DNA from 3 places in the Ferdinandcohnia sp. QZ13 genome. Region 1 is predicted to be linked to each of the others. Evidence: a T-box and tRNA genes for the amino acid it is inferred to sense, from the RefSeq annotation. Region 1 holds a T-box; the other regions hold tRNA genes.
The links. A T-box is a leader RNA that pairs with one kind of tRNA and senses whether it is charged. The one in region 1 lies ahead of argS (arginine--tRNA ligase), so its partner is inferred to be a tRNA-Arg.
Positions count from the first base shown of each region.

Region 1 (10,938 bases):
CATTCATTTTTCCTGTAATCTGAAGCCCTGAGGTTTGTATCGTCATTTTGTCCCAAACACACCTTCCTCGTATTGTTATAATACAGTTTTTTAATACTAAAAGTATTATATAACAGACTTTCCAGAAATGGAACATTTTTCTGTATATTTTATATAACAATTTTCAAAATAGTAATTCTGTACTATAACAACACAGCAGTAAAAAAACCTTGTTTACAGAAATAGATCCGTAAGCAAGGCTCTTTCGTTTATTTTTCACCCTTTTCAAATTCGTTTGTATACGTAATTCTTTCAAGCATCGTCGGGTGTCCATATCGGAAAATTTTAACTAGGAATGGTGGGTTCACTTGACTTAGACCCGCTTTTGATAATTCCTGGAATGACGAGACTGCTGCCTTATTATCCTCGGTCATTTCAAGTGCATATAAATCAGCTGACTTTTCCTGGTGTCTTGAAACTGCGTTCGAAACTGGATCGGATAAAAAGCTTAATACCGAAATTAATAATAAAAACACAGGCAAAACCGCAATATCTTTGACACTTGAAATTTTAAATATATGACCCCATTTACGAATCATAAAGGTCATGAGTTTACTGATAATAAAGAGTCCCACTAAGGTTAACAGCAAATAACCCGCAATTCCGACGTAAATATGTTTCATCACGTAATGTCCCATCTCATGGGCCATAATGAATAAAATTTCATCTTCATTTAGTCGCTGAAGAGTCGTATCCCAAAGCACAATTCGAGAATTAGAGCCAATTCCTGTTACATATGCATTCAACGCATTTGTCTTTTCAGACATATTCACTTCAAATACGTGGTCTGCCGGGATATCTGCACGATCAGCCATCTCAAGAATTTTCGTTTCCAATTCTTTATTTGTTAATGGGAAAAAGTCGTTATACAATGGGTCGATAATAACTGGCTGTACAAACATGAGAAACATTGAAAATGGAATCGACAGCAGCCATGCATGAAACCACCATCTTTTTTCATTTCTGCGAATTAGCCAGAATAAGACGCCCACAATTACAATCATTAATGCATAATTCACCCAAAAATCAATCAGGAGATCCTTCATCCAGCTTTGTGTGGATTGAACGGTAATATTATACGTTTTTGAAACATTGTAGCTAATCCAAGAAAGTGGAAAGGATAATACTTCGACAAGCAAGGATAACCAAAATAGATAAATCGCCGTTTGTAGAATCGAAAATTTAGCTGACACTTTTGACCAATCACGAAACTTTGCAGAAATACCGATCACAAGTACCAGTATATAAATCAACCATTCGAATGGTATGTTCAGGAAAAACAACAGGTTCCTGATTTGTGAATACTCTTCACTTAACAATAGTTCACGTTCATTCATAAATGTCTGTGGATCTGCCGGACTTCCTTTCAGCTGAGCAGGTATGTCCGTATTTGCCCCGAAAAATAAATACCATGCTATAAATAAGCCAAAAACAAGATAAACTCCAAGTGACCAACCGATTACTTTTTTCACTAAGCTGTCCCCCTTTATGTACAACCCTCTTACTGTATTTTAGTTTAATTTAGTGCTAGTTAGAACATTGACTTTTACTATCATCCATTTTTGCCAAAGATAAGTTTTGAAAAACGAGTTGATTTTTTTAAGAGAATTAGATATTCTATTTAAAATATATCTGAAATTCATTGATGAAGAGAGTAGTCATGATGTAGGCCAATAGCGAGTTGGGGACGGTGGAAGCCCAATGGTGAAATCAAGATGAACCGCACTTCTGAGAAGTTCACCTGAATATGATGTAGGGTGTGCCGGGGGAACCCGTTACTTATTAAGCTTGGTTCATCATGAACAAATGGAGTGGTACCGCGGGTAAATCTCGTCTCTTTTTTTAGAGACGGGATTTTTTTTATTTTAGATTGGGGGGGGTAAATATGAATGTCATAAAAACGTATGCCAAAGAAATATCAAATCAACTTAAGGGTGCCTTAACATACGAAGAAGTTTTAAAGCTGATTGAAAAACCTAAATTCCAAGAACAAGGCGATCTTGCTTTTCCATGCTTTACACTCGCAAAGCAATATAGAAAAGCCCCAGCGGTTATCGCACAGGAAATCTCCGCTGCGATACAAGGACCACTTTTTCAAAAGATTGTTGCCGAAGGCCCTTATGTCAACTGTTTTCTTAACAAACAAGAAGTGAGTAAACACGTCATACAAACCATTCTAACTAAAGGATCTCAGTATGGAAGCCATAATCTTGGGGAAGGTGGTACTGTTACGATTGATTTTTCCTCCCCTAATATTGCGAAGCCCTTTTCGATGGGACATTTGCGCTCAACCGTGATAGGGAATGCTCTTGCCAATATTGTGGAGAAATGTGGCTATCAGCCAGTTCGAATCAACCATCTTGGTGATTGGGGCACTCAATTTGGAAAACTCATTGTGGCATATAAGCTTTGGGGCAATGAGAAAGCGGTTCAAGCGAAGCCCATTACTGAACTACTCCAGCTTTATGTACGCTTTCACTCTGAAGCTGAGACGAAGCCGGCCCTTGAAGATGAGGCCAGATTATGGTTCAAAAAACTTGAGGATGGCGACGAGGAGGCCTTATCTCTTTGGCGTTGGTTTAGAAAGGAATCGTTAAAGGAATTTTCTCGGATTTATTCCTTACTTGATGTTGATTTTGACTCCTATAATGGTGAAGCATTTTACAATGATAAAATGGATGCTACGATCGAAAGGCTGAATAATAAAAAGTTGTTATCTGAATCAGATGGTGCAGAGGTCGTTGATTTATCAAAAGAGAACCTTCCTCCTTGCTTGATTAAGAAATCAGATGGAGCCACTCTTTATGCAACACGAGATGTAACAGCAGCCATTTATCGGCAAGACAGCTACCATTTTAAGAAGGCAATCTATGTGGTTGGTCATGAACAAAGCTTGCATTTTAAACAAATCTTTCTTGTATTAGAAAAGATGGGATATGAGTGGGCTAACAATATGGTTCATGTTCCATTCGGCTTTATTTTAAAGGACGGAAAGAAAATGTCCACTCGTAAAGGAAAAATTGTTCTTTTGGAAGAGGTCATTCAAGAAGCCATTAGACTTGCGAAGGAAAATATTGAACAAAAAAATCCATCCCTAGAAAACAAAGAAGAAATTGCGCAAATGGTGGGTGTTGGCGCAATCATTTTTCATGATTTAAAAAATGAACGACTCAACAATATCGAATTCTCACTAGAGGAAATGCTGAAATTCGAGGGTACGACTGGTCCATATGTTCAGTATACACATGCGAGAGCTTGCTCAATTTTACGAAAAGCAGCACTTTCAAGTACACCAATTGCAGGGCTTTCCGATTCTCATAGCTGGGCTGTTGTAAAGCTTCTCACCGAATTCCCAGCTATCATCAAAAGAAGTATGCAGCTTTATGAGCCATCTGTTATAGCAAAATATATCATTGAACTTGCTCAAGAGTTTAATAAATATTACAGCCATGTAAAGGTTCTTCATGAAGACGACGAAATGAACGCTCGAATCGCATTGGTCCGTTCTGTTACAATTGTTCTAAAAGAAGGCCTCCGGTTACTTGGAGTAAAAGCTCCGGAGGAAATGTAAAAAGCCTAGGATTTAGTCCTAGGCTTTTATTCTGGATGATATTGATATTTTGTAAGATCAATTGAACGGTTCACAACTTCTATCCCTTCATCCTCAAGAAAGATCATTTGGGCAGCGTGAGTTTCTTCGTCACGGATTGTGAGTTCACCTCTAGAGTTAATCACCCGGAACCAGGGGAGATTGTATTTTTTACTCATTGAGTGGAGAACTCGCACAACCTGTCTTGCGCCCCGCGGACTTCCTGCAAGTTTTGCTATCTGCCCATACGTCATGACCTTTCCTGGGGGGATCTGCTTAATAAGCCTAATAACATTTTCGGTAAATGGTTTCATATTGTTTATTCCTTACATAAAAAATGAATAAATACTTAGTGCAAGAATGGAGCTTAATACGACGACAATGACATTAGCCCCTAAATAAGCGACAATAAAAGCGACTCCTGCACCAATGATTCCAAACCAAATATCTTCATTAATCGTAAAAACCCCTGGAATAATCAGTGCGCCAAGAATTGCGAACGGAACATTTTTTAACACATTTTGTAGGAATGGAGGTAATTTAACCGAGTTAAATACAACAAGAGGCAACATCCTTGGGATATATGTAACAAGCCCCATTCCGATAATCATAAATAGAATTGTCTTATCCATGCTGCTCATCCTCCTCCCTCTTGTTCCCGAGTAAACTATTGACCACTTCAACGCCTATTGCTGCCACGAGGGATGCTGCGACAATCGACCAACCAGGCTCTAAGAAAAATGAAAAAATGGCATTCAAAATCGCTGCACTTCCTGCTAGTACAATTACTTTTCTCTGTTTTTTTAACGATGGTACAAGTAACCCGATAAACATCGCATATAAGGCGACTGACATGCTTTGCTGCAACACATAAGGAAGATTTGCACCAATGACATGTCCAATCCCTGAAAAAACAACCCAACTTCCATAGGATATGGAAATTACACCAAATAAATAACCAGTAGTAACTGTACCTTCCTTTACCGCAGCAACAGAAAACGTTTCATCTGTAATCCCAAAGGAATAAAATGCTTTTTTAATTGGATGGTCCTCCTCTACCTTTTCATTAAGAGAAGCACACATTAAAAAATGACGAATATTTAAAATGAAAGTCGTAAGTATAATTTCAAAAACGCCAGTTCCTACGGCAATTAATTGTAATGCTATGTATTGTGAAGCCCCAGCAAATACGATTATGCTCATCATCACTGTTTCAGCTACCGTAAGCCCTGTCGATTTTGCCAATAAACCAAATGTCAAAGCAACTGGTGCATAGCCAAGTGCAATACTGATGCCTGCTTGAAAACCACTACGGAATTCCGAATGTTTTTTTGTTAGTACTGTAGTTGTCATTCCCCCGTTATTCTCCTTTAAATCGATTTTTATTACTAATTGTCTTAAATTCGGAATACTTTTTCAATGTTTTTGTCTGAAAAATTTATAGAAATGTGGGCTTTCGGTTTTTATTTATGGTCTATCAGTTTTATTTTGATTCTATCGTTTTTATTTTCATTCTATCGATTTTATTCCGTTTCTATCGACTTTAGTAAAATCCCCGCATATAAAAAAAGCGCCTACCACGGGCGCCCTCGCAAAATCTATTTCCCTTTAAAATTAGGTTTCCGTTTTTCATTAAAAGCAGCCAGTGCTTCCACTCGGTCCTCAGTTGGAATGATCACTTCATATGCTTTACGTTCAATTTTAAAGCCAGTATGTAAATCTGTATTCATCCCCTGCTTAATTGCAAATTTGGCTTGCTGTAAAGCAAGTGGACCATTTTTAAGCATCTCATTTGCAAGCTTCATGGAACTTTCCATTAATTCTTCACGAGACACCACACTTGAAACAATGCCATACTCCTTCGCTTCTGTTGCACTAATTCGTTTTGCCGTTAAAATAAGCTCCATTGCCTTTGTTTCACCAATGAGTCGTGGAAGTCGTTGGGTTCCCCCTGCTCCAGGAATAATGGCTAGACTCGTTTCCGTTAGTCCCATTTGAGTATTTTCAACTGAAATTCTGAAATCACAGGCTAGTGCAAGTTCCATTCCGCCACCAAATGCATAGCCGTTTATTGCCGCTATCGTCGGCTGTGGCAAATCTCCAATACTCGCAAAAACCTGGCCAATTTTATACACATTTCTTCTGACCTGTGTTTCATTTAATGTCTTTCGCTCTTTTAAATCGGCACCCACACTAAATGCTTTTTCACCTGACCCAGTAATAATGACAACACGAACATCAGCATTCGTACGGATTTCCTCGACGATTTCATCAAGTGTCTTAAGCATTTCGTAATTAAAACAGTTTAATGCATCTGGGCGATTCAATGTGACAGTTGCTACATGGTTTTCAATTTGGTATAAAACTGTGGTCATGGATACACCTCTTCAATAAAATTTGATATCGCTTACATCCTATTTCGCTTTAAACTGAAAAATTCCTCTAAATTATTTAAAAACAATCTAAAAAAGAACAGGCCAAATTGACCTGTTCTTCCCCTCATTTTGTCACTAAATCCTTTAAAGCACGACGAAGAATTTTTCCGGTTGTATTTTTAGGAAGCTCTTCTATGAATTCTATCTTACTAGGAAGTTTATATTTAGCTAAATGCTCACGACAATAAGCTAGAAGATCATCTTCTGTTAAGGTAGGATTCTTTTTCACAACATAACAGTTGACTGCTTCTCCCTGTTCTGGGTCTGGCACACCCAAAACAGCGGCTTCAACTACGTCAGGGTGGTTATAAAGAACTTCTTCAACCTCTCTTGGATAAACATTATATCCACCAACAATAATCATGTCCTTTTTACGGTCAACGATATAAAAATATCCTTCATCGTCCATTCGTGCTAAATCACCTGTATAGAGCCAACCATTTCGCAATGCCGCATTACTTTCTTCAGGCATTTTATAATAGCCCTTCATCACATTTGGTCCTCGAACAATCAACTCTCCAACTTGACCTACCGGAACTTCATCGCCATTTTCATCGACAATCTTGTTCTCAACGTTTACTATGTTTGTTCCAATTGAGCCTGGCTTACGTGGACGATCTAATGGATTAAAGCATGTGACAGGTGATGCTTCAGATAGACCATACCCCTCTGATACAAGAACATTAAACTTCTGTTCAAAGCCTTTTAATAGGGCAACCGGCATTGCTGCCCCGCCAGAAATACATAAGCGCAACGAGCTTAAGTCGTCTGGATTTCCTTCCGGATACTGAAGAAGGAAATTGTACATTGTTGGAACACCAGCAAAAACCGTAGCTTCATAATCCCTGGCAAGGTTAAAAATTTCTTTCGGACTAAACTTTGGTACAATTAACATTGTTCCACCACTCATTAATGGGGCATTTAACGCTACTGTTAAGCAGAAGACATGGAACATCGGCAACGTAGTGATGACTCGGTCTTCCTCGGAAATTTTCAAGTAATCCGCAACGTCTCTTGCATTACTATATAAGTTCAGGTGGGTTAACATTGCACCTTTAGGTTTACCGGTCGTTCCTGATGTATATAGAATAACGGCAACATCATCATCTTCAAGATCTGGACCAGAAAAAGGAAGATTACCCGAACCTACCACCCCTGTAAACGATTTCAATTTAGGGTAGATTGAAAGTTTTGATACATCTACTTCACTATTTGCTCCCTGTGGAGTTTCGCACACAATTAGGTGTTCTACTTTCGGAAGGTGTTGATTCATCTTTTCAAAAAGTGGAACAAGCAAGTCTAACGTTATGACAGCCCTTACATCTCCGTTATTCACAATATAGCCAATTTCGTCTGGTGTATAGATTGGATTTATCGGAATTACCGTTGCCCCTAAACGGAGTGCACCGTAAAAACCAATCACAAAATGTGGTGTATTTCCCAAAACGAGAGCAATGTGATCTCCCTTCTTTATTCCGAGCTTTGCTAAACCACTTGCAAACTTTGAAACTGCACCATCTAATTCAGCATATGTACTACTATTCTCTTGAAAAATATACGCTGGTTTGTCGAAGTATTTCTTAGCTGTTTCCCCAAGTTGAGTTGATAGATTCAAATTTCTCCCTCCCATGGTCAACGTAATGAATGAATAATCATTCATTATATGACAAAAAATAATATTCTAAATATATTATATTGAAAGAAAGTTTTTCTATCAAGACGTAAAATGTATTTTTAAATGATGGCGGGTAAGAAATCTTACCCGCCAACAGCCTAATTTAGTAAATTAAATTAATAAAATCATCTTTGGTAATTTTACCGAAATAATGCTGAATGTCGATACCTTCTAATGCCTTCTCTAACTCGGCTTTTTCATACTTTGTTCCAATTAATCGTTTTTCGATTTCCTCAACATCCCCAACACCAAAGAAATCACCATAAATTTTACAGTTTTCAATCGTTCCTTTTTGAACTTCAAGACGCACATCTATCGAGCCAACTGGGAATCGATGTGTATGTTGGTAATTAAACTTTGGTGATTTTCCGTAATTCCAATCCCAATTTTGATAACGTTCCTTTGAAATTTCGTGAATTTTTTCCCAATCCTTCTCCGTTAATTTATATTCTGGAATTTCCCCTTCTGTGTTAAAAATGTATTGAAGCAGCATTTGCCTAAATTCTTCAATTGTAATTTTTTCCGTTAGGAATTCACTGATATTAGCAACCCTACTTCTTACAGATTTAATTCCTTTTGATTCAATTTTGTCTTTTTTCACTTTTAAAGCTGAAACGACGTGATCTATTTCTGAATCAAACATAAGGGTTCCATGGCTGAACATTCTTCCTCTTGTTGAAAATTGAGCATTTCCGGAGATCTTTCTTCCTTCAACCTCGATATCGTTTCGACCACTTAATTGTGCATTAACCCCAAGCTTATGAAGGGCTTCTATTACAGGTTCAGTGAATTTCTTATAATTGTGGAAGCTTTCCCCATCGTCTTTTGTGATAAAACTAAAATTCAAGTTTCCTAAATCATGATATACAGCTCCACCGCCTGATAAACGGCGTACCACTTTTATTCCATTTTCTTCTACATATTGAGTATTGATTTCCTCAATTGTGTTTTGGTTTTTTCCAATAATGATTGATGGTGCATTAATATAGAACAATAAATACGTTTCATTGATGTCTAAATTTTTGAGTGCGTATTCTTCAATCGCTAAGTTAATTTGCGGATCATTAATTCCTTTATTGTCAATAAACAACATCGTGATTTCACTCCCATGTTAGTCCTGATTTTGCTAATTTGATATTGCCTTTAAATTGTTCTGAAGCCTGCTTAACAAGGTCTGCACGATTTCCGTAATGAGGCAGATGAGTAATCCACAGTTCTTTAACATCAGAAGCAGCCGCAATTTTTCCAACCTCTGTGCTATTCATATGCCCCATATTGGAACCATCTTGATCCGCATAGAGGTTACATTCACTTATAAACAGGTCTGCATCCTTCGTAAACGGAATAAACTCATCTATGTAGCTAGAATCCGCTGAAAATACAATAGTTTGTCCACCAGCTATAATTCTCATCGCATAACACACAACCGGATGCTTTGTTTTCATAAAGGATATCGAAAACGGACCAATTTTGATCGTTTCATCGGGATTATAAGCTATCGCTTTTGTATGACCTTTGTGCTCCAATCTTGAAAAGCCTTCTTTGTCAGCTGTATGTCCATAAATTGGCAGTTCCTTTGGTTGATTATGTATCGCACTCGTCACTAGTCTTGCATACTGCATTGGACCGATATCCGCTACATGGTCATGATGATAGTGAGATAAAATAATCGCATCCAGTTCATCAATTGTTAAATAGTTTTGAAGCTGTGCTAGTACACCACTTCCGCAGTCAACAAGAAGTCGAAAACCTTCGTGTTCAAATAAATATCCTGTTGTGGCTTCATTTGCTGCTGGAAAACCGCCCCAAAAACCTACCACCGTTACTTTCATAGGATCACCTTTCTCGTCTTCTCTTTTTCGTTATACATTACACATCCTCAATGGTTTACCCTATCCAATACCACTATAATCGATACGAAAAAAAATTTCACTTTTTAATGCTTTTGTTACAAAACAGTTATTGACATATTTTTATCTGTTATAGTACACTATAAACAATATAAGAAACGGAGGGGTTCAAATGTTAGTAAAAAGTACAGAATTTTTCAAAAACCTACCACCTAAAAAATGTGTTGAGTGTGGCCATGATATCGAGGAGCAGCATGAGTGCTACGGTAACAAATGTGACCACTGTAATGAAATAAAATGAAAAAGGAAGGCTACTGCCTTCCTTTTTCTGTTTACACCAATACAGGAGTATTTATTTTTAAGTATTCCAGAACCTTTTTAACCGCTTCTTCACCTTGATCAATACAATCAGGCAGCCCTAGACCCTCGTATGAGCTTCCTGCTAAAAAGACGCCTGGTAAATGTTCAGTAACATTCTTCTTTACATACTCTACCCGGTCTTTATGACCAACCGTATATTGTGGCATTGCATCTTTCCATCTTGTTACGATTGAAAATTCAGGTTGATCTGTAATGTTCATGGTTTTGTTTAAATCATCGAGTACCACTTTGATAATTTCCTCGTCTGATTGATCTACAATGGCTTCGTCTCCTGCTTTTCCAACATAGCAGCGGAGTAACACTTTTCCTTTAGGTGTTGTATGTGGCCACTTTTTATGTGTCCAAGTAACTGCAGTAATAATATAATCATTATTTCGGGATACAACAAAGCCAGTTCCATCAATGTCCTTTTTAATCGCTTCTTCAGGGAAAGCCATTGCTACGGTTGCAACTGATGTTGATGGCATATCCTTAAAGCTATCGAAAAAGGAATATTGATTAAAAATCGATTGCGTCACATGGTGTGGAGTCGCAACAACTACACTATCAGCTGTCATTTCTTCACCATTACTGAGCTTTATCAGATACTGATGGTTATGTTTTTCAATACCTTCGACTTTAATTCCTTTAAACACGGTACCTGGCTCTAACTTCGCTTCAATTGCATCAATAAATGACTGTAATCCAGTAGTTACCGTTAAGAATTGTCCTTTTGGTGCCGATTTTGCCTCCCCATTAGGCTTTGGTTTTGGTGGTGTTGTTTGTTTCATTCCTAAGATTAGGCTTCGGTATTTTTGCTCAACTTGATAAAATTGAGGGAAAGTCGACATCAAGCTTAATTGGTCAATGTCCCCGGCATAAATTCCAGAAAGTAATGGTTCAATGAGGTTCTCAACGACCTCATCACCAAGTCTTCTTCTAAAAAATTGCCCAAGTGACTGATCGCCCTTACCAGGTGTTCGTGGCAAT
Region 1 covers NZ_JAVIVW010000001.1:1,274,522-1,285,459, forward strand. Annotated here, with positions in the region: gene aceB (malate synthase A) at 1-46, opposite strand, end outside; gene RGU12_RS06165 (M48 family metallopeptidase) at 249-1,511, opposite strand; T-box leader at 1,673-1,880, shown strand; gene argS (arginine--tRNA ligase) at 1,925-3,610, shown strand; gene RGU12_RS06175 (MGMT family protein) at 3,637-3,942, opposite strand; gene RGU12_RS06180 (AzlD domain-containing protein) at 3,955-4,260, opposite strand; gene RGU12_RS06185 (AzlC family ABC transporter permease) at 4,253-4,981, opposite strand; gene RGU12_RS06190 (enoyl-CoA hydratase) at 5,227-6,003, opposite strand; gene RGU12_RS06195 (fatty acid--CoA ligase family protein) at 6,128-7,678, opposite strand; gene lplA (lipoate--protein ligase) at 7,842-8,831, opposite strand; gene RGU12_RS06205 (MBL fold metallo-hydrolase) at 8,839-9,570, opposite strand; gene yhfH (protein YhfH) at 9,761-9,889, shown strand; gene hemY (protoporphyrinogen oxidase) at 9,921-10,938, opposite strand, start outside.

Region 2 (10,938 bases), on a different contig from region 1:
TATGATGCAATTCCTTTTGTTCCCAACGTATGAGTGCAAGCGTTAAGATTACCCCAACATACATCATGTCATTTACCTTCTTCTTTTTCCTGCTTCATTTTTTCGTATTCATGCCAGTCTACTTCTTTTACTTTTCGAAACTCTCTTCCGCACTTTTTACATGCGTAGTTTGGTGGTATTAAAAATGGAAGCCAACAAATAACGAAGCCGTATGGAACTAAAAGCAATAGGATTGCAGCTGGGATTTTGAACATAAAAAAGTTCTTTTTCACTAGCATATCTGATTCGCAATGTAGACAAAGTTTCATAGAGTCCCTCCTTATTTATCTACTGTCATCTGAGGACTCTGAGCGATGAGGGTAGCTTGTTTTTTTATAATTAAAACGAATAATGTTGCGACAATACAAAGGACTCCTGCGGATAGAAACGTGATGGTGTAACTATGGAAGACATCATAGAAATAGCCACCTAAATACGCCGCAACACCTGATCCGATTTGGTGTGCTGCAAATACCCAACCATATACAATGGGTCCATTTTCCTTCCCGAAAAAGTCGGCTACAAGTCTTACTGTTGGTGGCACGGTAGCAATCCAGTCCAGTCCGTAGAATACGGCAAATGCGATGAGCATCACATAGGATTGCATCTGGAGTGCGGAAGGCAACACGAGTAATGATAGACCACGAAGTCCATAAAACCAGAATAATAGCCACCTGTTGTCGAATCGATCAGATAGCCACCCGGCAATCATCGTTCCGATAATATTAAAGATACCCATGAAGGCGAATATGCTTGCTGCATGCACCTCGGGAATTCCATGATGGGTTGAGGCTGGGATAAAATGTGTACCTAAAAGTCCTGCCGTGGATAAACCACAGATGAAGAAACTGCCCGATAATAACCAAAAAGGGCCAGATCGAACTCCAATCCAAAGCACCTCAAAGGCTGATAAAATTGGGTTCTTTTTATTTTCAGTTTTTGTCTCCTCCTTGGTAGCACCGTACGGAAGAAGTCCTTTATCACGCGGATGATCCTTCATCCAGATTAAAATGATCGGAGTAATCAGGAGACCAAGTCCGATAAACACAGCCATTCCCACTCGCCAGGAATATTCCTCCGTTAGAAATGATAGAATCGGTAAAAAGATCATTTGTCCAGCTGCGGTTGCAGCCATAAGTAAGCCTAGCACCATTCCACGCTTCTCTTCAAACCATATCGTTGCGATATTGGCGGAAAGTACCGATAAAAACACGCCCGAACCGATGCCAATAACGACTCCCCAGATGAGATGAAGCTGCCAAATCTGCGTCATAAGGAGGCTTGTGACTAACCCGATAACTAACAGGACCATCGAATAGGACATGATTTTGCGAACACCTAATCTCTCAAGTCCTGCGGCAATGAACGGTCCTGATATACCATAGAGTATGAGGTTAATGGCAAATGCAAACGAAATCGAAGATCGGCTCCAATCAAATTCTTGTTCGAGCGGAATCAAAATAACTCCTGTTATGGAGCGTATCCCCGCTGCAATTAACACTGCAACAAACGTAATCCAAACCACAACCCAGCCATAATGCATGGTCAGCTCTCCTTCTTGTATTTAAAGACTTTCGTAGATTTCAATAAGGTTGCCGGCTGGGTCTCGGAAATGTGCAACCTTTAGCATCCAGTCTACTTGCTCATGTGGCTTTGTAATAAACTCGAGTGTATCTTTCATTTTTTCATATGTATCCTCAACACTTTCCACTTTAAAAATCAATGTTGTTTTATCTTGGTTCTCAACTAGTGGTACATACTCTGCACCAATCGCTTCCACCATTTGCTTTCTTTCAAAAAGACCAAGCTTTACCCCACCGATACCAGTAAAATCGGCATATCGGGAATTTTCGTCTCCCCATGAAACCTCAAAACCTAGTATGTCTCGGTAGAATGAGAAACATTCTTTATAGTCATCTACTAACAGACGGATATGTGTTACGTTCATTTGGTCCTCCTCAGCTTATTGGTTTACATTCTACAGGTACTTCCCCATCATTGATCCATGTTTCGATCATTTTATTAAAAAAGTCCGGCATCGCCATCGAAACCCCGTGACCCATGTTTGGAATAAGGACACCTTTAGCATTTTGGTTTGCTTTTACGATGTCATTGGCTGATTTTTTCATAATAGACTTTTCTTGATCACCCACGGTTACCAATATGTTGGTGGTTGCTTTTTCAAAATCAGCTGGGATTGTGAACGACATGTTCTCCTCTAAGACACTTGTTAGAGCGTCGGCAGTGATTTGGCAGCTTTCTTCATAGTATTTTTCGAAATAATCGTCACCGACATATAATGTTTTTGCTTGGAGTTTGGAAAACCATCTTTTTTTAATGAGAGGGGCTGATAGTTTAACAGTCGGACGAATCCACTTCTTTGCATAAGACATCGGTCTTACTAGGGCACTATTAATGATTGCAATATCAATTAAGGCAGGTTTCATGTTTAGGAGCTGAACGATAATTTGAGCACCTAGGGAAAATCCTATCAGGATTACTTTCTTACCGATTGATTTTTCTTCGATCAATGTTATGAGTCTTTCTGCGCTGTCTTTGATTGAAAAAGGAATCTCAATGCTTTTCCCGTGACTAGGTAAATCTGGAACGAGACAATGGTATTGGGAAAAATACTGTACCTGTTTATCCCACATCCAGCCACTTACCCCACCGCCATGCAGAAAGACCATAAGAGGCGCACTCGTATCGCCGTATTCTTGATAATGTAGATTCATATGAGTCACCTCAGTTTTTGTATCTCACTGTTTCCATTATATATTTTTCAAAAATTTCCGTCTAATTATTTCCTTGAATAATTCCGTAACATCCATAGAAATTCATTAACGACCATAGAATTAAAATAACGACCATAAAGCTAACGCTAACGACCACAAAAATAAATTATCGACCATAGGACTGATTTTTGATGTTTGTTCATCCTGTTTCGTTCTAAAAAGCAAGTCAAAGCCCCAAGGTATCTCCTTGGGGCTCTCACTTTACTTCACTGGTATCCAAATTTCCGAGTAATAATTAGGTTCATATGCGTTTCCAGCAGGGTACAGTTCGAACTCAGCTGTCCCTGCATACTCATAGCCACTTGATGGGAACCATTCTGAGTAGATTTTTTTCCACGCATCTTGCATTGCGTTTGGCATTGCGCCATGAACCTCGAATACGGCCCATTTTGATGCTGGAATTTCTAAAACGTCAAACTTTCCTGATTCACCCTCTACATTCTCCACCGCAATCCAATAATCGATGGCTCTGACGTTTGGCTCACTCACACAGACTCCCAAAATCCCATTTATTTCGCCGTTATTCAGTGGAACCAAAGAATCACAGGTACCGTCTGTATTCACTTCTTCCCATAATTTCGGAATCCTACTGAGATGTTCATCATTCACACAAGAAAATTGTCGCTTAACACCTACTGCTTTAAATCCTTCCTTCTCAACAATACGATACTTCACTGGATCTGCTCCTTTCAAACTCACCTGGATAACCAGGCGGCTATATGATTGCAGCTTTCCAATCCCCTTCCGAACGTCGCTTGGCGTAACACCATGCTGTTTCCGAAAAGCTTTTGTAAAAGCCTCGGGAGTGTCGTAGCCATATTTGTAGGCTAGATCAATAATCTTTGTTTCAGTTTTCATTAAATCCTCAGCTGCAAGTGTTAACCGGCGTCGACGGAGGTAATCGCCCACTGTGATGTCTGTTAAAATCGAAAACGTGCGTTGAAAGTGAAACGGTGATGCATTCGCATGCCCTGCGATTTCCTCGATTGACACATCCTCAAGCAAATGGTCCTCCATAAAATCAATTGCATTTTGTAATGATCCTAGCCAACTCATTCTCCCTCACTCCTTACCTCAATTCTATCTGCCAACCTTTTTCCCATCCTGTCATTTTGTGCTTAGTGAGGACAGATGATTGATAAAAAAGCTACGGGTATCATCGTGAGTGAGTTTGTCCGACACCTCATTTTTTGTCAAAAACTGAAGTTCAGCGATTTCTTCATCCATTTGGGACAAATCCTCTAAAACACCTTTGTATTCAACCAAGAACATCGTCGTCTCCTGGCGCTCAAACCCAATTTTCAGTTTGATTTTTTCAGGAAACGTAAAACAAATTTTCTCTCCAAACTCTTTACTAATTAAAAAATCAGTTGAGCCTGTTTCTTCTTTAAGTTCTCGGAGTATCGCATGTCGAGGTGATTCATCACTATCTTCAATTCCACCCTTGATGAAATCCCACTCACCTGGTATCTTTTCCGAACTAGCTTTTACTTTATGTACGAGCAGAAATTGATCTTCCTTATAGACAATTGCCCCCACCGCTTGTCTAATCATAGAGATAGGGCTCACTTCCCTCGTGTTCAACCAACTGTCCATTTTTAAAATAAATCCCAGAGTTTTCGTCGATTCCATAGCCAGGAACTTTCAATTTTGAAACCGCCTCTATCAGGTTCTTCTCTTCGTTCCATTCTGAAAAGTGGACGGATATGACACAGTTTTTTAACAAGCCTAAGCCTAGTAAATATAACTGTTCTTGTTGCAGCGCATCTTCTGGTGAGATAACACAATGTTCACAGGAGACTAAAGTTCCTGCTGAAAATCCAGCAACAGGAACGCCTTCATCAAACACTTTTCGAATGGTATCACCTACGGGAGTATCGACAATATAAGTACGGTAAAGCTCGGTTACCCCGCCGCCAATAATAATCCCGGTGCATGTTTCTAGCTGACCCAGTTGGTCATGAGTTGGGTTTTCCGAAAGTCCAAAATAATAAAAATCACGCACTCCATTGTCTTCTAAAACCTTCGTGTAGCTCGGCATATATTCTTGCCAGCCTGGCCGCTTAAGAAACAAAATGGCCACCCTCGCAGTCTTGTTTCCAGCAAATCTCGCAAACCGTTCCCCTAATTTATCAGTAAAAGGAGGTCCTCCCCCAAACAAAAATAGATGTGTTTCTCTCATTTTTATCTTCCGCCCTTTTTTGAAAATGATAAGATTTATATGTATTTCGATAATAACGACTAAAATCCTTTATATATTTGAAACGTTTTGCATGACTAGTTTCTCTAACTAATAGATGAAAGGAGGAAGAGTTTTGAATATCAGTAAACTGGTTACAAAAGCAAAAAAGGGAAATAACCGGGCATTTCAGGAATTAATTAATACCGAAAAAACAAAACTTTATAAAATGGCCTATTTGTATATGAAAAATGAGGATGATGCACTTGAAGTGTTCCAGGAAACAGTTTATAAGGCCCTCACCTCGCTTAAGGATTTAAAAAATGATACATATTTTTCAACTTGGATTACGCGCATTCTGATAAATACTGCGATTGATCAGCTGCGCAGGAAAAAGAGAGTGATTCCTATGGAACGGGATTTCCTTGAAAGCAAGGCTCCTTCGTACACAGATAAGGAAGCTGATTCCGACTTATTGAACGCCATAAAAGGATTAGATGAGAAATATAAAACCGTTTTAGTTTTACGCTTTTACAGGGACTACACAATCAAGCAAATCGCTGAATTTCTTGACTGTCCAGAAGGAACCGTGAAAACAAATATACACCGCGGGATTGCCCTATTGCGAGATCAATTAAAGGAGGTCATTGTGAATGAGTAAACAGTACCCTGAGTTCAATAAAGAGCTTGAAAACATTCATGTGCCCGTTGAGAAGCTTGATCGCATTATTCAACAAACCATTAATGAACACAATAAACAGAAACCACGACGCATAAAAATAATCTTAACAACCATCGGATCAGTTGCTGCAGCTTTTATCCTGTTTTTAGGGTCGGCTACTTTTTCACCAACATTAGCCAAGGTTGCGTCTGAAATTCCATTAGTCGGAACGTTTTTCAATGAGTCCAGTGATGAAGGGCTGCAAATCGCAGGTAAAAGTGGGCTTACTCAAGTCGTTAACCGGACTGCCAAAGATAATGGTGTGAAACTAACAATGAATGAAATTTTTTATGATGGTACTCGGCTAACATTTGGCATGACCCACGAGTCACTCATTGCAATTGGCGATATTGAGCGACCTACCATTTTGGTGAACGGAAAAGAGATTAATTTTGGTGCAGGTACCACTGGAAAATTTATTACCCCCTCTAAATATGAAGTAGTCATGGATATTAAGCCGACAGAAGATTTGCCGGAAGAATTTGATATGAAGGTCATCATTGATGCTGTCGGGCTAATAGCGGGTAATTGGGAATTTGAATTTCCAGTGAAGCAATCAAATGAAGTGACGGTTATTCGACCAAACCTAACAAACGTCATTTATGATACGGAAGTGACTGTAGAGTCCGTGAAGATCGGCCCGGCCGGAACAGATTTAGCTGTTCAAGTAAAAGTTGACCCTAACAACACAAAAATTGATCCTTATATGGATTTACATTTTGCTATGATCGATGATCAGGGTAGAGTTCTACGAAGTCTTTCTGGAAGTGGGCATGGGGAAGCCATCGACGGAGTTGAGGTTGCAAACCTTGATTATCTTTTTACACCAATTAAAGATGGAGCGAAAAGCTTGACGATCCTTCCATATAAGATTCCAACTGAAATGGGTACTTTTGAGGAGCTATCCGTTTCATTAATCGAAACACTTCCAGTTGAAATCGACCAAGGCGAGGTAGGAAAAATAACCGTAACGGATGTTGAGTTTCTTGATGATAAAACAGTCGTGTATTTTGAATTGGATAGTGAGTTCCCATTTGACGATAACTTAACGATGAATCGAACATGGTTAGAATCGAAGGATGGCAAGGATTTAACGTTCCAAGACAATCCTTTTGCGAAACGAATTAAAGGAAATCTTTTCATGCAGGAATTTGAAGCGACAAAGACTAAAGACGTCAAATTTAAGGCTACTAAACTCCCTAAGCCAATTACGTTTGAACCTTTTGAAATTACATTACCATAAAAAGAAGTCAGGCCCTGTTGCCTGACTTTATTCGTTATTCACCATCTGTAAGTGCTTTTCTGTCAACCGCATGTGGGGGTTTTTCAAACCATCCCTCATCAATCATGATATTGGCGCCATCTTCAACATAACGCCCAATATCCAAGATGAATTTGCTAAACATTAGCCCAAGGTCTCGTCTGCCGTTTAGTGACATTGCATTTGCATAGGATCTTATCTTCATCGAGAACATATCAATTTTATGGAACGTCATTAATTTATCTGAGAATGGTGGAATCGTTGAAGCCTCCACTAAATCATCAAGTAATGGATGCCCCGGCAAATTTTCTTCGTGAAGCTTTGCTAAACAATCCTTAATATGATCCATTGTAATCTCCTTGCCACGGAGCATAAATTCCTTCACCTTTTTACGCTCTGCCACTTGGCTGAATCCCATCAATAGTCCTTTACTTGCTACATTATTTTCAAGATTATCTTGAAGATGTGCAATTTCTAAAGCATGGAGTGGTCTAACATCACCGAAAAATCCAGCTAAATAGTTTTGTTTTTCTACAAAACTTACTTCTTTAGGAATTGGGATAACCGGTGGTTTCGTTAAATAACCCTTTTTTTCTAAAGTTTCATTTAAATCAACTAAAAAATGGATCGTGTCCACATCAAATTTGATTACCGTATCTCTTATATCTGGCCGGATCATCATGGGTATTGCTGTGGAGTAAAGACTTAGCCCTGCTTTCGCTGTATATTTTAGATAATGAAGGTAAAATTCGTCTGCGAACAACCGAGGAGCATCTATGTTTACGTCTTTTTTAACATCAAAACCAATTGGAATAGGGAAGTTTTCTTTATTATAAATCTTCGTAATGTCGTCAGTGATTTTTTGACTGGTGCTTTTCGCTTTTTTTAAGATTTCCATGATGTCAGGATCCTGACAATGTTTTTGAAAATAGGTTAACACGCAAATAGCCATTGTGTTCCCCATATAAACTGCCCAAAGCTTTCCCATTTCCGCTGAAGTAAGTTGTTCGTTGTTGGGTTTCATTTCCTATCTCCTCATTACTTTTTTATCTAGTATTTTGCAAGATGAGCGGATGTATTCAAGAATCTAGCCTTTCGAAATATTTTTCGACATTATTCCCTCGTATCTACGTGAAAGATTGTTGTTTCATCAGGGTTTGAGGTTGCACCCAATTTCATCTTTAAAATCAAGTGACAAAGTTCAACATTTTGGATGATTTTTACATTTGATTTCCACGATTCAATCATGTAGTATACAAATACAAGCTACATTGTTCGTAATCATAATAAAGTTTAACCTTTGAACTGAAATAGGGAGTTTAACATTGAAACTGGAATGGCAGGCCTTCGTCCATGGCGACATGAAGGACATACAGGAACGTTTCTGCAAACACCCACTTTGAGGAGTGGTGGTTTTAAACTTTCTTAGGGTATTACGGCAATTGTGGCTTTTCCAATTACATGCTAATCCATTTCCCAAGAGGGGGATGGATTTTTTATTTGGCATTCATATGTCTTGACCGTTGGTGCTAATTAATTCTATAATTATTTTCTGAAGTGCTTTTACAATTTCATCATGTCCCAGTAGCTCAGTAGGATAGAGCGACAGCCTCCTAAGCTGTAGGTCGTTGGTTCGATTCCAATCTGGGACGCTAAGAAGATTGACCATGAAACCTTTATAAATAAAGGGTTTTGTGGTCTTTTTTATGTTTTGAAATAATTATTGTTCGAGTCAGAATTAGGCATGGGTGGCGGATTTTATTTATGTGATTTTAGACTGCATTTCCTAACTATTTCCGAACCAGATTATCAAAAAAAACTCAATATGGAGACTGTTCCTACAGCCCCTGTTTCTAACCTCCCCCACTGAGGAGTAAATTAAAAAGCCTCCCCAAAAGGATAGGCTTTAATATTGTATTAGTTATCGTTTTTATCTTCTAATTTTAGAATGTTATTTGTATCCTTTAAGACAAACGGATTGTAGGAATCCTTTGAGTTTGTAGAGAATAAGTCTTCGGCTTTTAAATCCGTTGTTTTCTTGTTAATATCTTCTCTAAGTGTTTCTTTAAGTTTCTCTAATTCTTCTTCCATAACTTTAATCTTTTCTTTATAGGATTCTGCTTCTTTTTTATAAAATTCATATTCGAATTCAAATTTTTTCTTTTCTTCAGGATTAGTTGCTGCCTTAGCTTTCTCATAGGATTCTTCAGCTTTCGCCTTTTTTTCCTTACCCATTCCTATTATCCAATTCTTAAATAATTCTGTAACTTTTTCAAATACAAATTCAAGAATCTCTTTACCATATTTGACCAATAACTTTCTAATAACTGGCCAAGCCTTTTTAATGAACAACTCTAAAAATTTTTTCCACATAGATAATAATCCTCCTTAAATTCATCTAATTATAAGACAATTTACATAGGATTAAAATACAGATTTTGGATTCTTTATTAAAAAAGCACCCCGTAGGATGCATGAATCCGAAATATATCAAACATACTTTCTCTAACATTTGAGGATGCAGCGTAAATTCTATAGCTTTCAATCTGGAACGTTCTGAATAGCTCCTAACTAGATAGGGGCTATTTTTTTAGCAAAGAAAAAAGAGGCTTCAAGCCTCTACACTTCCTTTGTTTTCGTTTCTTTTTGAGCATATACCGATATTCCTTCAGTAATTGTGCGATCGATATCAAGATAAGGCTTTCCACGTAGCGCATCATTTGAAAATATTTCAAGACTTTCCTCTTTTGTATCCTTTGGCAAACTGACCACCTCCAACATTGGCGATTATCTACATTAGCCATATTGTGGGCATTCAGCTCGTTGTTCATGCATTCTTCCATTCTAAAAATTCCAAACGATTGCCGAACGGGTCAAAGGCATATAAGCGATTGGCACCTGGGAGATTATTGTCATCCATTGTGTTCACATTGTTGTTTTCTAGATTTAGTTTTAAGGCTTTAAGGTTCTGGATTTCAAAGGCAGGATGTGCCTTTTTTGCGGGTACGAATGGTTCATCAATGCCGATGTGAATTTGCACCGATCCATACGAAAACCAAACACCGCCATTTTTCCGAAGGGTATCGGGCTTTTCGATTTCTTGGCAGCCTAAAATGGTTGCATAAAAGTGCCGCGCTTCCTCTTCGCTCCCTTTTGGAGCAGCAAGTTGGATATGGTCAATCGCTTTAATTTTAAAAGCCATGTTCATTCCCCCTATTTTGTAAGCTACCTTCATCGTACTCCATTTCAGGGGATAACTAAATTTGATTAATTTTATGTATTGGTATTAGTTTTGCTTATTCGGATGGGTAAGTCTCTTGTAAGAATTTTATCGATTGGGTAATAAGTTGCTTAAGTACTTCTACATCGATATCCGCAATTTTGTTGATGTAGACACATGCTTTTCCAGATGTATGTTTGCCAAACTTTTCGAGTAACTCCTCACGCTTCGTATCGCCAGTTGCAAAATACAAACTAATTTTTGCTTTGCGTGGTGAAAAACCAACAAGTGGCGCATCGCCCTCGTGACCAGTTGCATATTTGTAATGGTAAGAACCAAACCCAATTATGCTCGGACCCCACATTTTAGCCGGATACCCAGACGTTTCTGTAAAAATATCTAATAGCTTGTAAGCGTCTTCCTTCTTTTTCGGATTATCGACTTTTTCAATGAATTCAATCACACTTGCGTCGTTTTCTTTTGTTTTTAATTCGTACATTGTTTGGTGGTCCTCCTTTTTAGTAGTAGGATTGACATTGTTTATTTATTCGAGACGTTGGGTGGGGATTCCTGCTTTTTTTATTGTGGGAGTGCTAGTGACAGTATTTTTAAAATAATGACAGTAAAATTCAGATAGTGACAGTAAATCTGCAATAGTAACAGTATTTTTCGAATAGTGACAGTAAAGTTTGAGGCAATTCGTATTATGGTCAATTATTGTGT
Region 2 covers NZ_JAVIVW010000015.1:1,169,311-1,180,248, forward strand. Annotated here, with positions in the region: gene RGU12_RS19630 (hypothetical protein) at 69-308, opposite strand; gene RGU12_RS19635 (MFS transporter) at 320-1,582, opposite strand; gene RGU12_RS19640 (VOC family protein) at 1,604-1,987, opposite strand; gene RGU12_RS19645 (alpha/beta fold hydrolase) at 1,998-2,774, opposite strand; gene RGU12_RS19650 (AraC family transcriptional regulator) at 3,036-3,890, opposite strand; gene RGU12_RS19655 (NUDIX domain-containing protein) at 3,942-4,388, opposite strand; gene RGU12_RS19660 (Type 1 glutamine amidotransferase-like domain-containing protein) at 4,381-5,016, opposite strand; gene RGU12_RS19665 (sigma-70 family RNA polymerase sigma factor) at 5,132-5,674, shown strand; gene RGU12_RS19670 (DUF4179 domain-containing protein) at 5,667-6,977, shown strand; gene RGU12_RS19675 (DUF3231 family protein) at 7,012-8,019, opposite strand; RNA gene ssrS (6S RNA) at 8,256-8,450, shown strand; tRNA gene RGU12_RS19685 (tRNA-Arg) at 8,574-8,647, shown strand; gene RGU12_RS19690 (hypothetical protein) at 8,913-9,368, opposite strand; gene RGU12_RS19695 (hypothetical protein) at 9,615-9,758, opposite strand; gene RGU12_RS19700 (VOC family protein) at 9,823-10,197, opposite strand; gene RGU12_RS19705 (DUF1801 domain-containing protein) at 10,292-10,714, opposite strand; gene RGU12_RS19710 (nuclease-related domain-containing protein) at 10,926-10,938, opposite strand, start outside.
Region 2: it encodes a tRNA-Arg, which carries the amino acid that the T-box ahead of argS (arginine--tRNA ligase) is inferred to sense. The anticodon was not compared.

Region 3 (10,938 bases), on a different contig from region 1:
TACTTCTGCATCAAGAACACCATGAACAGAGTCATACTTTAATAGATGAGCTAACATGTTTGCATCTGTTAAATCGTTTACTGCTACTACTTCTACATTAGGATTTTTAAGAGCCGCACGTAATACGTTACGACCAATACGTCCAAAACCATTAATACCAACTTTTACTGCCATTTTGATTTCCTCCTTTTGTATGTGAAACCTAAAAAATCAAATGCGCCTTGGCGTATTTGGGCCCAGATTTTTTCGAGCATGCTCGAAACTTTGAAAATCTGTGGCATCCGCCGGAGGCTTTAACTTTATTCAGTAGAACTTCACTGAATAAAGTTAATTATGAAAAGGGTGTTACCCCTTTATTAACTCTTTCGCAGCACCTTCGTCTGTAATTAACAGAGTTCCCGGGGCTTGCTTTAAGTAAGCTTGGATGGCGATTGCCTTCGAAGCTCCTCCAGCTACTGCAATCACATCATGGATTGCGGGAAGATCTTTTAGCTGGATTCCAATCGTTTGGACGCGATGGACAACATTCCCATCTTCGTCAAAATAATAGCCAAAAGCTTCTGCGACCGCATGAGATTCAATGATTTTTTTCAAATCCTCTTTATCTGTCTTGCGACGCTCTGCCATTGTAATAGCGTCTCCTATTCCGTGGACAACCATACTTGATGACTTTATCAAACTCAAGACATCTCGAATGGATGGTTCTGCCACAAATGAATGGTACGCTTCATTGCTCACAACATCAGGTACATGAAGGAGTCGATAATCACCCGAGGCTTTTTCAGCCATTTTTGCGCAAATTGTATTTGCTTGATTTTCTACTCGTTCTCCTAAACCACCTCTTGCTGGTACGAATAAAATGCTTCTCCCTTTCGAATCCGGGGTCATCATTTCTGCCACCTCAGCAAGGGTCGTACCACCAGTAACTGCGACGATATTTTCTCCAAAAAGCCTTTGTTTTATTCTTGAAACGCAAGCTCTTCCCATTTCTTTCTTCACCCAAGGAGTCGTGTCACTGTCGCCTGGGACGACAATCACTTCTTTTATATTTAACTTCTCCTTAAGTTTCGATTCTAAAACTCTTAAGCCTAAAACTTCCTTCATAACATCCTCAAGGTCTTTTAAAAGCTCCGCGCCCTCTTTTGTCAAGCTCATACCAGCCGTGCTAAAGTCCACGAGATTTTGTTTTTTTAAAAACTCAACTTCTCCGCGGAGGACACGTTCACTATGACCAAGACTCGTTGAAAGATTCCTTCTTCCTATCGGCTGCATAAGTCGTATGTATTTGAGGATCTCATGGCGCTTTTGCATAACCTCGAGTAAATCGGGTAATAATTTTTGTTGTACCTCAATGATTGAACTCATTTTTTCATTTCCCCTTTTTTACCATAAGGGACTCTTTTTGTCCCGGTGAGACATATTATGTCCCGCTTACAGTAAAAAAAAACACATCAGTAAAATTAAATATCGTCGTGCTACATGATTATAGTAACAATACTTTTAAAAGAAAGCAATAAATAAACTGCCTATTTTTTAGGCAGTCGTGATAAACTTTATTTTTTCAATAAATGATCCAAGTACTCTTGGATTGTTTCTTTATGAATGATCCCATATTCTACTTCATTTCCATCGATTTCGATTACCGGAATCATGATTTGATACTTTTCCAAAAGTTGGTCATCTTTATAAATATCAATTTCTTGAAGATCTAAAGGGTAATCCTTGCTTAATTCCTCAATCACGATTTTTGCTTTGCTACAAAGAGAGCAATTTTCCTTTGAATACATGGTTACCTGAATGCGATTCAACTTCTTACACTTCCAATCTACTTGCTATACCGTTTTCGTTTTGTCGAAGAAGGTATGTTTAATTGGTCACGGTATTTTGCGATTGTTCGTCTCGATACAAGAATACCATGCTCCTTCTCAAGTATACTGACAATTTCTTGGTCTGACAAAGGCTTTTGTTTATTCTCCTCTTCAATCATCTGTTTCATTACATTTTTCACCTGCGTCGACGACGTATCCGTTTCACCCGTTGTTTGGATATTCCGACTAAAGAAGTACTTCATCTCAAAAATTCCAAAAGGAGTTTGCACAAATTTGTCCTTTACCGCTCGGCTGACTGTCGATTCGTGAATCTCAAGAGCATCCGCAACTTCACTCATAATAAGCGGTTTTAAATGTGCTGGTCCCTTTATAAAAAAATCGATTTGGCGATTGATAATTTCACTCATGACATTTTGCAAGGTCATTTTTCGTTGCTCCAAGCTTCTCATGATCCACTGACATTGATCTACTTTTTCTTGAAGATAGGACTTTGTTTTGGTATCCTTTTCGTCTAAAAAATGCTGATAATACTGGAGGTTCAACGATACCTTTGGCAGGTACGAGTCTTGCATCTTCATTGTGACGACATCGCCTTCTACCTGTATATCAATGTCCGGAACAATATAATGCGCTTCTCCACCATGAAAGGCAGCACCTGGTCTCGGCTTTAGCGTTTGAATAAAATCAAAGACCTGTTGGATATCAAAAAGCTTTACATTTAGGTCCTTAGCGATTTCCTTCCATGACTTTTCGGCGAATCGTTCAAAATGTTCTTGTATAATTGTCTCCGCTAACCTGTTTCGATTTTGGAGTACCTGCAATTGCAGGAGAAGACATTCCTGCAGAGACCTTGCTCCTACTCCTATCGGATCTAAGCTTTGAATAATTTGAATCGCATTTTCAATAGATTCCTTATCGATATTAAGATCCCTTGCTATTTCTTCTGTAGGAAAATACAAATAACCATTACTGTCGAGTAGTTGGATGATATATTCGACCGTCTGTTTTTTCGTGTTGTTTAGTTTCATATAAGAAATCTGTGTGAGTAAATGCTCGTATAACGTTGTTTCTTTTTTACTTAGATAGTCGATTGGATTTATATACGTATCTTTTGTAACCTTCATTTTTTTTGGTCGTCCAAAATCTGATGGTTTTACATCAATGAGGGGATTTTCTAGTGTTTGCTCTTCTAGAAATTTAGTCAAATCCAAAGAAGAGTATTGTAAAAGAGTAATTGCCTGCGTTAATTCCTTTGTCATGACTAGCTTTAAAGATTGCTGCTGAAAAAGTCCAGTTTGCATATTCACTCATTGTTTCCCCCTTCCTTGAGGTGATTCAATAATATGGAAGCGTTTACTTTTTTATTCACAATTTTAATAAACATTTTGACTAAATGATATATCGTTTATTTTATCTTACTTCTATCGTATCGAAAAAGTTAAATTTTAGCACGCATTTTTATTCATTTTTTGAAAGAATCTACCTTAAAGAGGTGATTACTGTTGAAAAAGAATGAAATCATATACACAGGCCCAGTCACTGGGACACTTGATGAAGCAAAGAAAAATAAAAACAAAGAAGAGTTTGCATCAGAGTTCGATCCGATTCAAACGATGTGGGCTGTGAATCCTGTTGATGAGGATGTGTATGACGGTACACTGGGGTATAAGGATAACTAGGTTGATTTGAAAGTAAAGGATTGTGGGGGATGGCGCTATTCGTTCCATCTTTTTAGAATTTAGAAAAGTGAGGGGACGATTACGTCGTTTGCGTTCCCTTTTTGTTCGACTTTGAACCAGTGAGGGGACGATTACACCATTTGCGTTCCCCTTTTGTTTGATTTTGAACCCATGAGGGAACGATTACGCCATTTGCTTTCCCTTTTTGTTCGATTTTGAACCGGTGAGGGGACGATTACACTATTGTCGTTCCATTTTCGTACGATATTGAACAGTTGAGGGTACGGATACCTTATTTAATAAAAAAATGACCAGGAGATTTTCTCTGGTCATTTTTCTTGTAGCGCCCTCGGCAGGATTCGAACCCACGATAAGAGAACCGGAATCTCTTGTGCTATCCACTACACTACGAGGGCATGTTTTAGATGAAACTGCACTCATCATTATAGGATAGAAAGCTTTTGATTGCAAGATGTATGTTTAAATCTCGCCAAATCGGTTATGATGGAATACGTATGAAATTTTGATTTTTTCCCTGCCTAAAGAGGTATGGGATACTCGTTTGTAGAATAGTATAAGTTAGTAAAGCGAATTGTTTGACCTTTACTGACCTTAATTGTATGATGGAAATACATAACAAACCTTTTAATTTGTTTGAAGGAGGAAGTAAAATGAATTTAATACCTACAGTTATTGAACAAACAAACCGTGGAGAGCGCGCATATGACATCTACTCACGTTTATTAAAAGACCGTATTATCATGCTTGGAAGTGCGATTGATGATAATGTTGCCAATTCAATCGTGTCTCAGTTATTGTTCTTAGCAGCTGAGGATCCTGAAAAAGATATTTCTTTATACATCAACAGCCCAGGTGGTTCAATCACAGCTGGTATGGCGATCTATGATACAATGCAGTTCATTAAGCCAAAGGTTTCTACTATTTGTATCGGTATGGCTGCATCAATGGGTGCTTTCTTACTTGCAGCTGGTGAAAAAGGCAAGCGTTTTGCGCTTCCAAACAGTGAAGTTATGATTCACCAACCACTTGGTGGAGCACAAGGGCAAGCAACTGAGATTGAAATCGCAGCTAAGCGTATCCTATTCTTACGCGAAAAGCTTAACCAAATTTTATCAGAACGTACTGGCCAACCATTAGAGGTTCTTCAAAGAGATACAGACCGTGACAACTTCATGACTGCTGAAAGAGCAATGGAGTATGGTCTTATTGACAAGGTTATGTACCCACAAGATAACAATAAATAAGTAAATAAATAAAAATCCTCTCACATCATATCGTGAGAGGATTTTTTTATGCTTCTTTTTGAACAAATTCAGTTAAAGCTTCAACCGCAGCTTCTTCATCGTTTCCTTCTGCGATTAGGGTAATGGTTGCACCTGAGCCAATCGCTAAACTCATTAGCCCCATAATGCTTTTTGCGTTAACCTTTTTCCCATCCTTTTCTAAAAAGATGTCCGCAGAATATTTGTTTGCTTCTTGAACAAACATTGCTGCAGGGCGTGCTTGTAATCCCGTTCTTAATACAACCTCAACATGTCTTTCAACCATTTTTTTCTTCCTCCTCAAATTTGTGTGCAATTCTTAAGTTGTTTGTTTTTTTCTCATTAGTTTTCTATTCATACGTAGAATAAACCAAAAAGGTTTCAAAATGATAGCGCTTTATTTCTTTCCAAGTGAACAAAACACTCATTTGATCGATTGGCCTGCACGGAGCTTGTCGGCAATTTCATCTATTTTTCGAAGACGGTGGTTAATTCCAGATTTACTAATCTTTCCGGATGTTACCATTTCACCTAACTCTTTTAGAGTGACATCCTGGTAGGCCACTCGGAGCTCAGCAATTTCTCTTAACTTATCTGGTAAAATGCCAAGACCGACTGTTTCATCAATGTAGCGGATATTTTCTACTTGACGAATGGAAGCGCCGATTGTCTTATTTAAGTTAGCTGTTTCACAGTTCACGAGACGGTTCACTGAATTTCGCATGTCGCGAACAATACGTACGTCCTCAAATCGAAGCAATGCCTGGTGAGCACCAACAACATTGAGAAATTCTGTGATTTTTTCAGCTTCCTTCAAATACGTAATAAAACCTTTTTTTCGTTCTAATGTTTTGGCATTGAGATCGAAAACGTTCATTAATTCACAAAGAGAATCATTATGTTCTTTATATAATGAAAAAATCTCAAGATGATATGAGGAGGTTTCAGGGTTATTTACTGAACCCCCTGCTAAAAAAGCCCCGCGTAAATAGGAGCGTTTGCAGCATTTCTTTGCAACGAGGGCAGGAGAGATTTCTTGATGTAGGGAAAAACCTTCAAAAATCTTTAAATCTTCTAAAATATCCTTTGCTTCCTCAATCAGTCGAACAATATATACATTGTTCTTCTTGAGTCTCATTTTTTTACGAACGAGGAGCTCAACACCAACATTATAGCATTTTTTCAGTAATGTATAAATTCTTCTCGCGATAGCAGCATTTTCCGTTTGGATATCAACCGCTATTTTTTGGTTGGAGAAGGAAAGTGCGCCATTCATTCGAATCAAAGCTGAAAGCTCGGCTTTTGCGCAGCACTCTTTGATGTCTAGGTTTGTTAGTTCTTTTTTCGTCTCTGATGCAAATGACACAGGTTCCACCCTCCTTTTTATAATGAGGGGTGATTTATTCAATCACCCGTTTTTATTTTCTAAAACCATATTATATAAAAGATTTGCTACTTTTGTTGTATCATGTCTGATTACATCGTTATCATATGAAATTATTTTATCATTAATGATGGATAAACCTAAAGTAGAAAGCCTTTCTACGTCATACACAACTGGCTTCGCCAACTCTTTTGCATATTTATCCTTAATGCGCTCCGGGATATCTCCATCATTGACCAAAATGGTATCTATAAACCTCAAGCCCATATGATCATTCAAAGCCTGCACATGGTCACTTGCTGTATAGTTCAAGGTTTCCCCTGCCTGGGTCATCACGTTACAAATATAAACCTTTTTTGCCTTTGCATTTACGACCTCTTCGCCTATTTTAGGTACAAGCAAATTTGGCAAAATGCTTGTATAAAGGCTGCCTGGTCCAATGACAATCATATCGGCCTGTCGAATTTTTTCAATTGATTCGTTGAGTGGCTCAACATCATCCGGTGTTAAAAAGACACGCTTGATTTTTTTACCGGAGTATGGAATTTTAGATTCACCCGTAACAATAGTGCCATCCTCCATTTCAGCATTTAAAACGACACTTTTATTCGCTGCTGGAAGCACTTTTCCTCTTACTTTTAAGACTTTACTCATTTCAGTTACTGCGTGAACAAAATCACCAGTTATGGTTGTCATTGCCGCAAGGATCAAGTTTCCAAGTGAATGACCAGATAAGCCATTTCCACCTGCAAACCGATGCTGGAACAAATCTTCAATCAAGGGCTCCACATCTGATAAGGCAGCTAATACATTTCGAATATCACCAGGTGGTGGAATATCCATCTCATCGCGAAGACGACCAGAGGATCCCCCATCATCCGCAACCGTTACAATGGCTGTAATATCAACTGGCTGATATTTTAACCCTCGTAAAAGTACGGAAAGGCCAGTTCCTCCACCAATGATGACAATCTTTGGCTGTTTTGGATTGGTCATTACTTTCTTTCCTTTCTCCTCTCAATATCGCGGTGAGAAACATGAGTTTGATAGTCAGCCTTGAAATGATTTGCGATATATTCAGCTAGTGTGACAGAACGGTGCTGTCCGCCTGTACACCCAATTGCAATTACAAGCTGGCTTTTTCCTTCCCGCTTGTATTGCGGGAGCATAAATGCAAGTAGATCCGTTACTTTTTCGATAAACTTCTGGGTTTCCGTCCATTTTAGAACATAGCTTGATACATCCTCATCAAGACCAGTCTTTGGTCTCATCGAATCGATGTAATGAGGATTCGGGAGAAAACGCACATCAAACACAAGGTCAGCATCAATTGGAATACCATATTTAAAGCCAAATGACATCACGTTAACTGAAAAGGTAGGTCTTGAATGTGATGCGAACTGCTTTAGTATTTTTTCCCGTAGTTCCCTCGGCTTTAAATCTGATGTGTCATAAATATACTGGGCTCTCCCCTTCATTTCCTCTAGGATTTCCCTTTCAACCTGGATCCCTTCTAGTGGCGAACCAGTTGGAGCAAGTGGATGAGAACGTCTTGTTTCCTTATAGCGTGTGACAAGCGTTGTATCCTTCGCATCTAAAAATAAGATTTGTGGTGCAATCCATGAAACCTCTGAAAGCTCGTCAAGGGATGCAAATAAGCTGTCGAAAAATTCACGACCACGGAGGTCCATGACAAGCGCGACTTTATTCATTTTCCCTCCAGATTCCTTCATCAACTCAAGAAACTTCGGAAGCAGGGTTGGAGGTAGGTTATCTACGCAAAAATACCCTAAATCCTCAAAGCTTTGAATGGCCACAGTTTTACCTGCACCTGACATTCCCGTTATAATCACCAATTGTATTTCACTTGTTGAACCAACACTCATCGTTTTGCCTCCCCACATCTAACTAGGATCTAATCTATAAGAAAGTAATTGAAAATCTGGTGTATATGTAAATGTTCCATAAATAACCCCAGAACCTTTAAGTACGTAATCCAAAATATGATAATCGCCAGGAGCCATCGGCAGATTTGGTATATCCTTAATATCCTGCCATTTCAGGATACCTTCTTCGGATTCATCAACATTTTCTCCTTCAAAATCATTGGCTAAAAAAGAAAACATCATCCATTCAGAGGTTACCTTATCGCCTTCTTTAATGATAAATGTAAATATTCCTTTTATATCTGGATTTTTAAGATATAATCCTGTTTCCTCACGGTATTCACGGATACAGGAGTCACGAACTGATTCACCTGGCTCCATTTTTCCTCCAGGAGCAACCCACCATCCGCGTCGTGGTTTTTGCAATAGCAATACTTTATTATCTTTGCGTACTACGCAATTTGTTACTCTTTGCACTCTCTTTCACCCCAAGTCGGTCCCGTATAGGGCAGACCGTTTGTAAGCAATCTTATGGTTATTATTATACTATTTCTAACAGGTACTCACAACGAACAAGATTTGTATATTGTTTTTTGTTGCAGTTATAAATTGTGTACATGAAGGAGGTTGAAAAGGACCGAGGATTTCAAGGCGGCGCAGCTTTGAGTACCGGAGCGTATGTAGTTAATACGTGAGGAACGGAGAAGCAAGCCAACGCAGAAATTCGATGTGTCATTTTCGGCCGACTACAAAAAAAGGGGGCACAGGGGATGTACCTGTGCCCAAAACAAATCTATTTTATAAAAAGGGGGTCAATTACTACTATTATCATACTCAAAATATATTTCATCCGTGTTACAGGAGAGTTAAAACATAATTACGAATTCAAGGTTGTCCTTTACAAAAAGAAATATTCACACGAATTCTATAAGTTCTATTCCATATTCATAGTTCAAAAGCTTGAATCTTACGCATATATTTCAGTAAAGTGAAACTTCCATCAGTGGGGGCTTCCCCCCCATTGATGGTTAGTTGAACCAATCGGACCTTTACGGGCAGTTGTTCTCCCACTTATCTTCTTTTGTTCTTTAGAATCTTAAAGTGGGAGTATTACTGCCCGTTAAGAGTGGGATAAATGTGCAAACTTTCGCCCTAATGAACGAAGGAGGAATGGGAATGAACGAAAAATTGATGGTACGCCAAGAATTGATGGAACTTGACCAGAAACATTTTTTACATCCAACCTCACCGATTCAGCAACAGCAGGATTTCGGTCCAGCGTTTATTTTTACAAAAGGAGAAGGGGTATTCCTTGAGGATGTGAATGGGAAACGAGTCCTTGATGGCATGTCCTCTTTATGGAATGTTAATATCGGGCATGGACGGAAGGAATTGGGACAAGCGGCTCAAGAACAAATGAACAAACTCGCATTTAGTTCTTGCTTTGCAACGTTTAGCAATGAACCTGCGATACGATTGGCAGCAAAGCTTGCGGACATTTCCCCAGGGAACTTATCAACAACTTTCTTTACCTCAGGGGGATCAGAAGCAAATGATACGGCCTATAAATTAGCGCGCCATTATTGGATATTACGTGGAATGACGGAGAAAAAGAAAATCATCTCTCGCAATAGGTCTTACCATGGGGTTGCAATGGGCTCAACCAGCGCGACTGGTTTGAAGCCGTTCAGAGATTTTACCAATTCATTAGCCCCAGATTTTTATTATACAGATAATATGTCAGCGGAGGATTTGCGAAGAACGATTGAAACAGAGGGACCAGAAACAATTGCAGCATTTGTTTCAGAGCCAGTTCAAGGTGCAGGTGGAGTGCATGTCGCACCTGATGGGTATTTTAAAGAAGTTCGAGACATTTGCGATGAATACAAAATTTTATGGATTACAGATGAAGTGATAACCGGATTTGGTCGAACTGGTCAATATTTCGGTGTCGATCACTACGGGGTAGCGCCAGACATGATGTGCTTTGCTAAGGGGGTAACAAGTGGATATGCCCAATTAGGAGGTGTCATCCTATCTGAAGCAATTTTTGAGGATTTCAAAAAGCTTTCTAGCGGAACACTTTTACATGGATATACGTACAGCGGCCATCCTATGGCATGCGCGGTTGCACTGAAAAATATTGAGATTATTGAAAATGAGGGTCTAATTGAAAATTCCGTGAAAATGGGAGCTAAAATGCTCGACGGTTTTTCTTGGATTCAAAGTGAATCAAGTCTTGTCAGTCATGTTCGTGCGTTAGGTCTCATGGGCGCAGTTGAAATCAATACGCCACAACATGTAAAAGGACCACTTGCCCCAAGAATTGTAAATGAGGCAGCTAAAATAGGTCTTATCTGTCGATCTGTCGTATTTGATGGAATGGATACCCTTGTCTTTGCACCACCACTTTGCATTACTAAAGAAGAGGTAGACCTTTTAATTGAAATGCTGCATCACGCGATTTTCAGGGTTGAACGAAGTGTCTAAGCCAGCAAATTAAACCATATCCACTTTTCAAAAAAACTGCCCGATTCTTAATTGAATGGGCAGTTTTTTTGATAAGGTTAAAATGCAATTGAAATGTATTTGACTTCGATATATTCATCGATTCCGAAGTGTCCGCCTTCTCTTCCAAGTCCGCTTTCTTTAAAGCCACCAAATGGGGCTTGAGCTACTGAAGGCAGCCCATCATTTAAACCAACAATTCCATATTCGAGCTGTTCACTTATGCGTATAGCCTTCCCGATATTTTCAGTAAAGACATAAGCAGCCAATCCATACGGGGAGTTGTTCGCACGTTCAATAGCCTCTTCTTCCGTTTTGAAGGTTGTGACAGGTGCTAACGGACCAAATGTCTCCTCTTGCATGCAAATC
Region 3 covers NZ_JAVIVW010000015.1:1,057,889-1,068,826, forward strand. Annotated here, with positions in the region: gene gap (type I glyceraldehyde-3-phosphate dehydrogenase) at 1-174, opposite strand, end outside; gene RGU12_RS19015 (sugar-binding transcriptional regulator) at 346-1,365, opposite strand; gene RGU12_RS19020 (glutaredoxin family protein) at 1,554-1,799, opposite strand; gene rpoN (RNA polymerase factor sigma-54) at 1,826-3,130, opposite strand; gene RGU12_RS19030 (hypothetical protein) at 3,332-3,508, shown strand; tRNA gene RGU12_RS19035 (tRNA-Arg) at 3,853-3,924, opposite strand; gene clpP (ATP-dependent Clp endopeptidase proteolytic subunit ClpP) at 4,180-4,773, shown strand; gene RGU12_RS19045 (HPr family phosphocarrier protein) at 4,820-5,077, opposite strand; gene whiA (DNA-binding protein WhiA) at 5,216-6,157, opposite strand; gene mgfK (gluconeogenesis morphogenetic factor MgfK) at 6,200-7,171, opposite strand; gene rapZ (RNase adapter RapZ) at 7,171-8,061, opposite strand; gene RGU12_RS19065 (NUDIX hydrolase) at 8,080-8,538, opposite strand; gene RGU12_RS19070 (aminotransferase family protein) at 9,238-10,551, shown strand; gene RGU12_RS19075 (NAD-dependent succinate-semialdehyde dehydrogenase) at 10,629-10,938, opposite strand, start outside.
Region 3: it encodes a tRNA-Arg, which carries the amino acid that the T-box ahead of argS (arginine--tRNA ligase) is inferred to sense. The anticodon was not compared.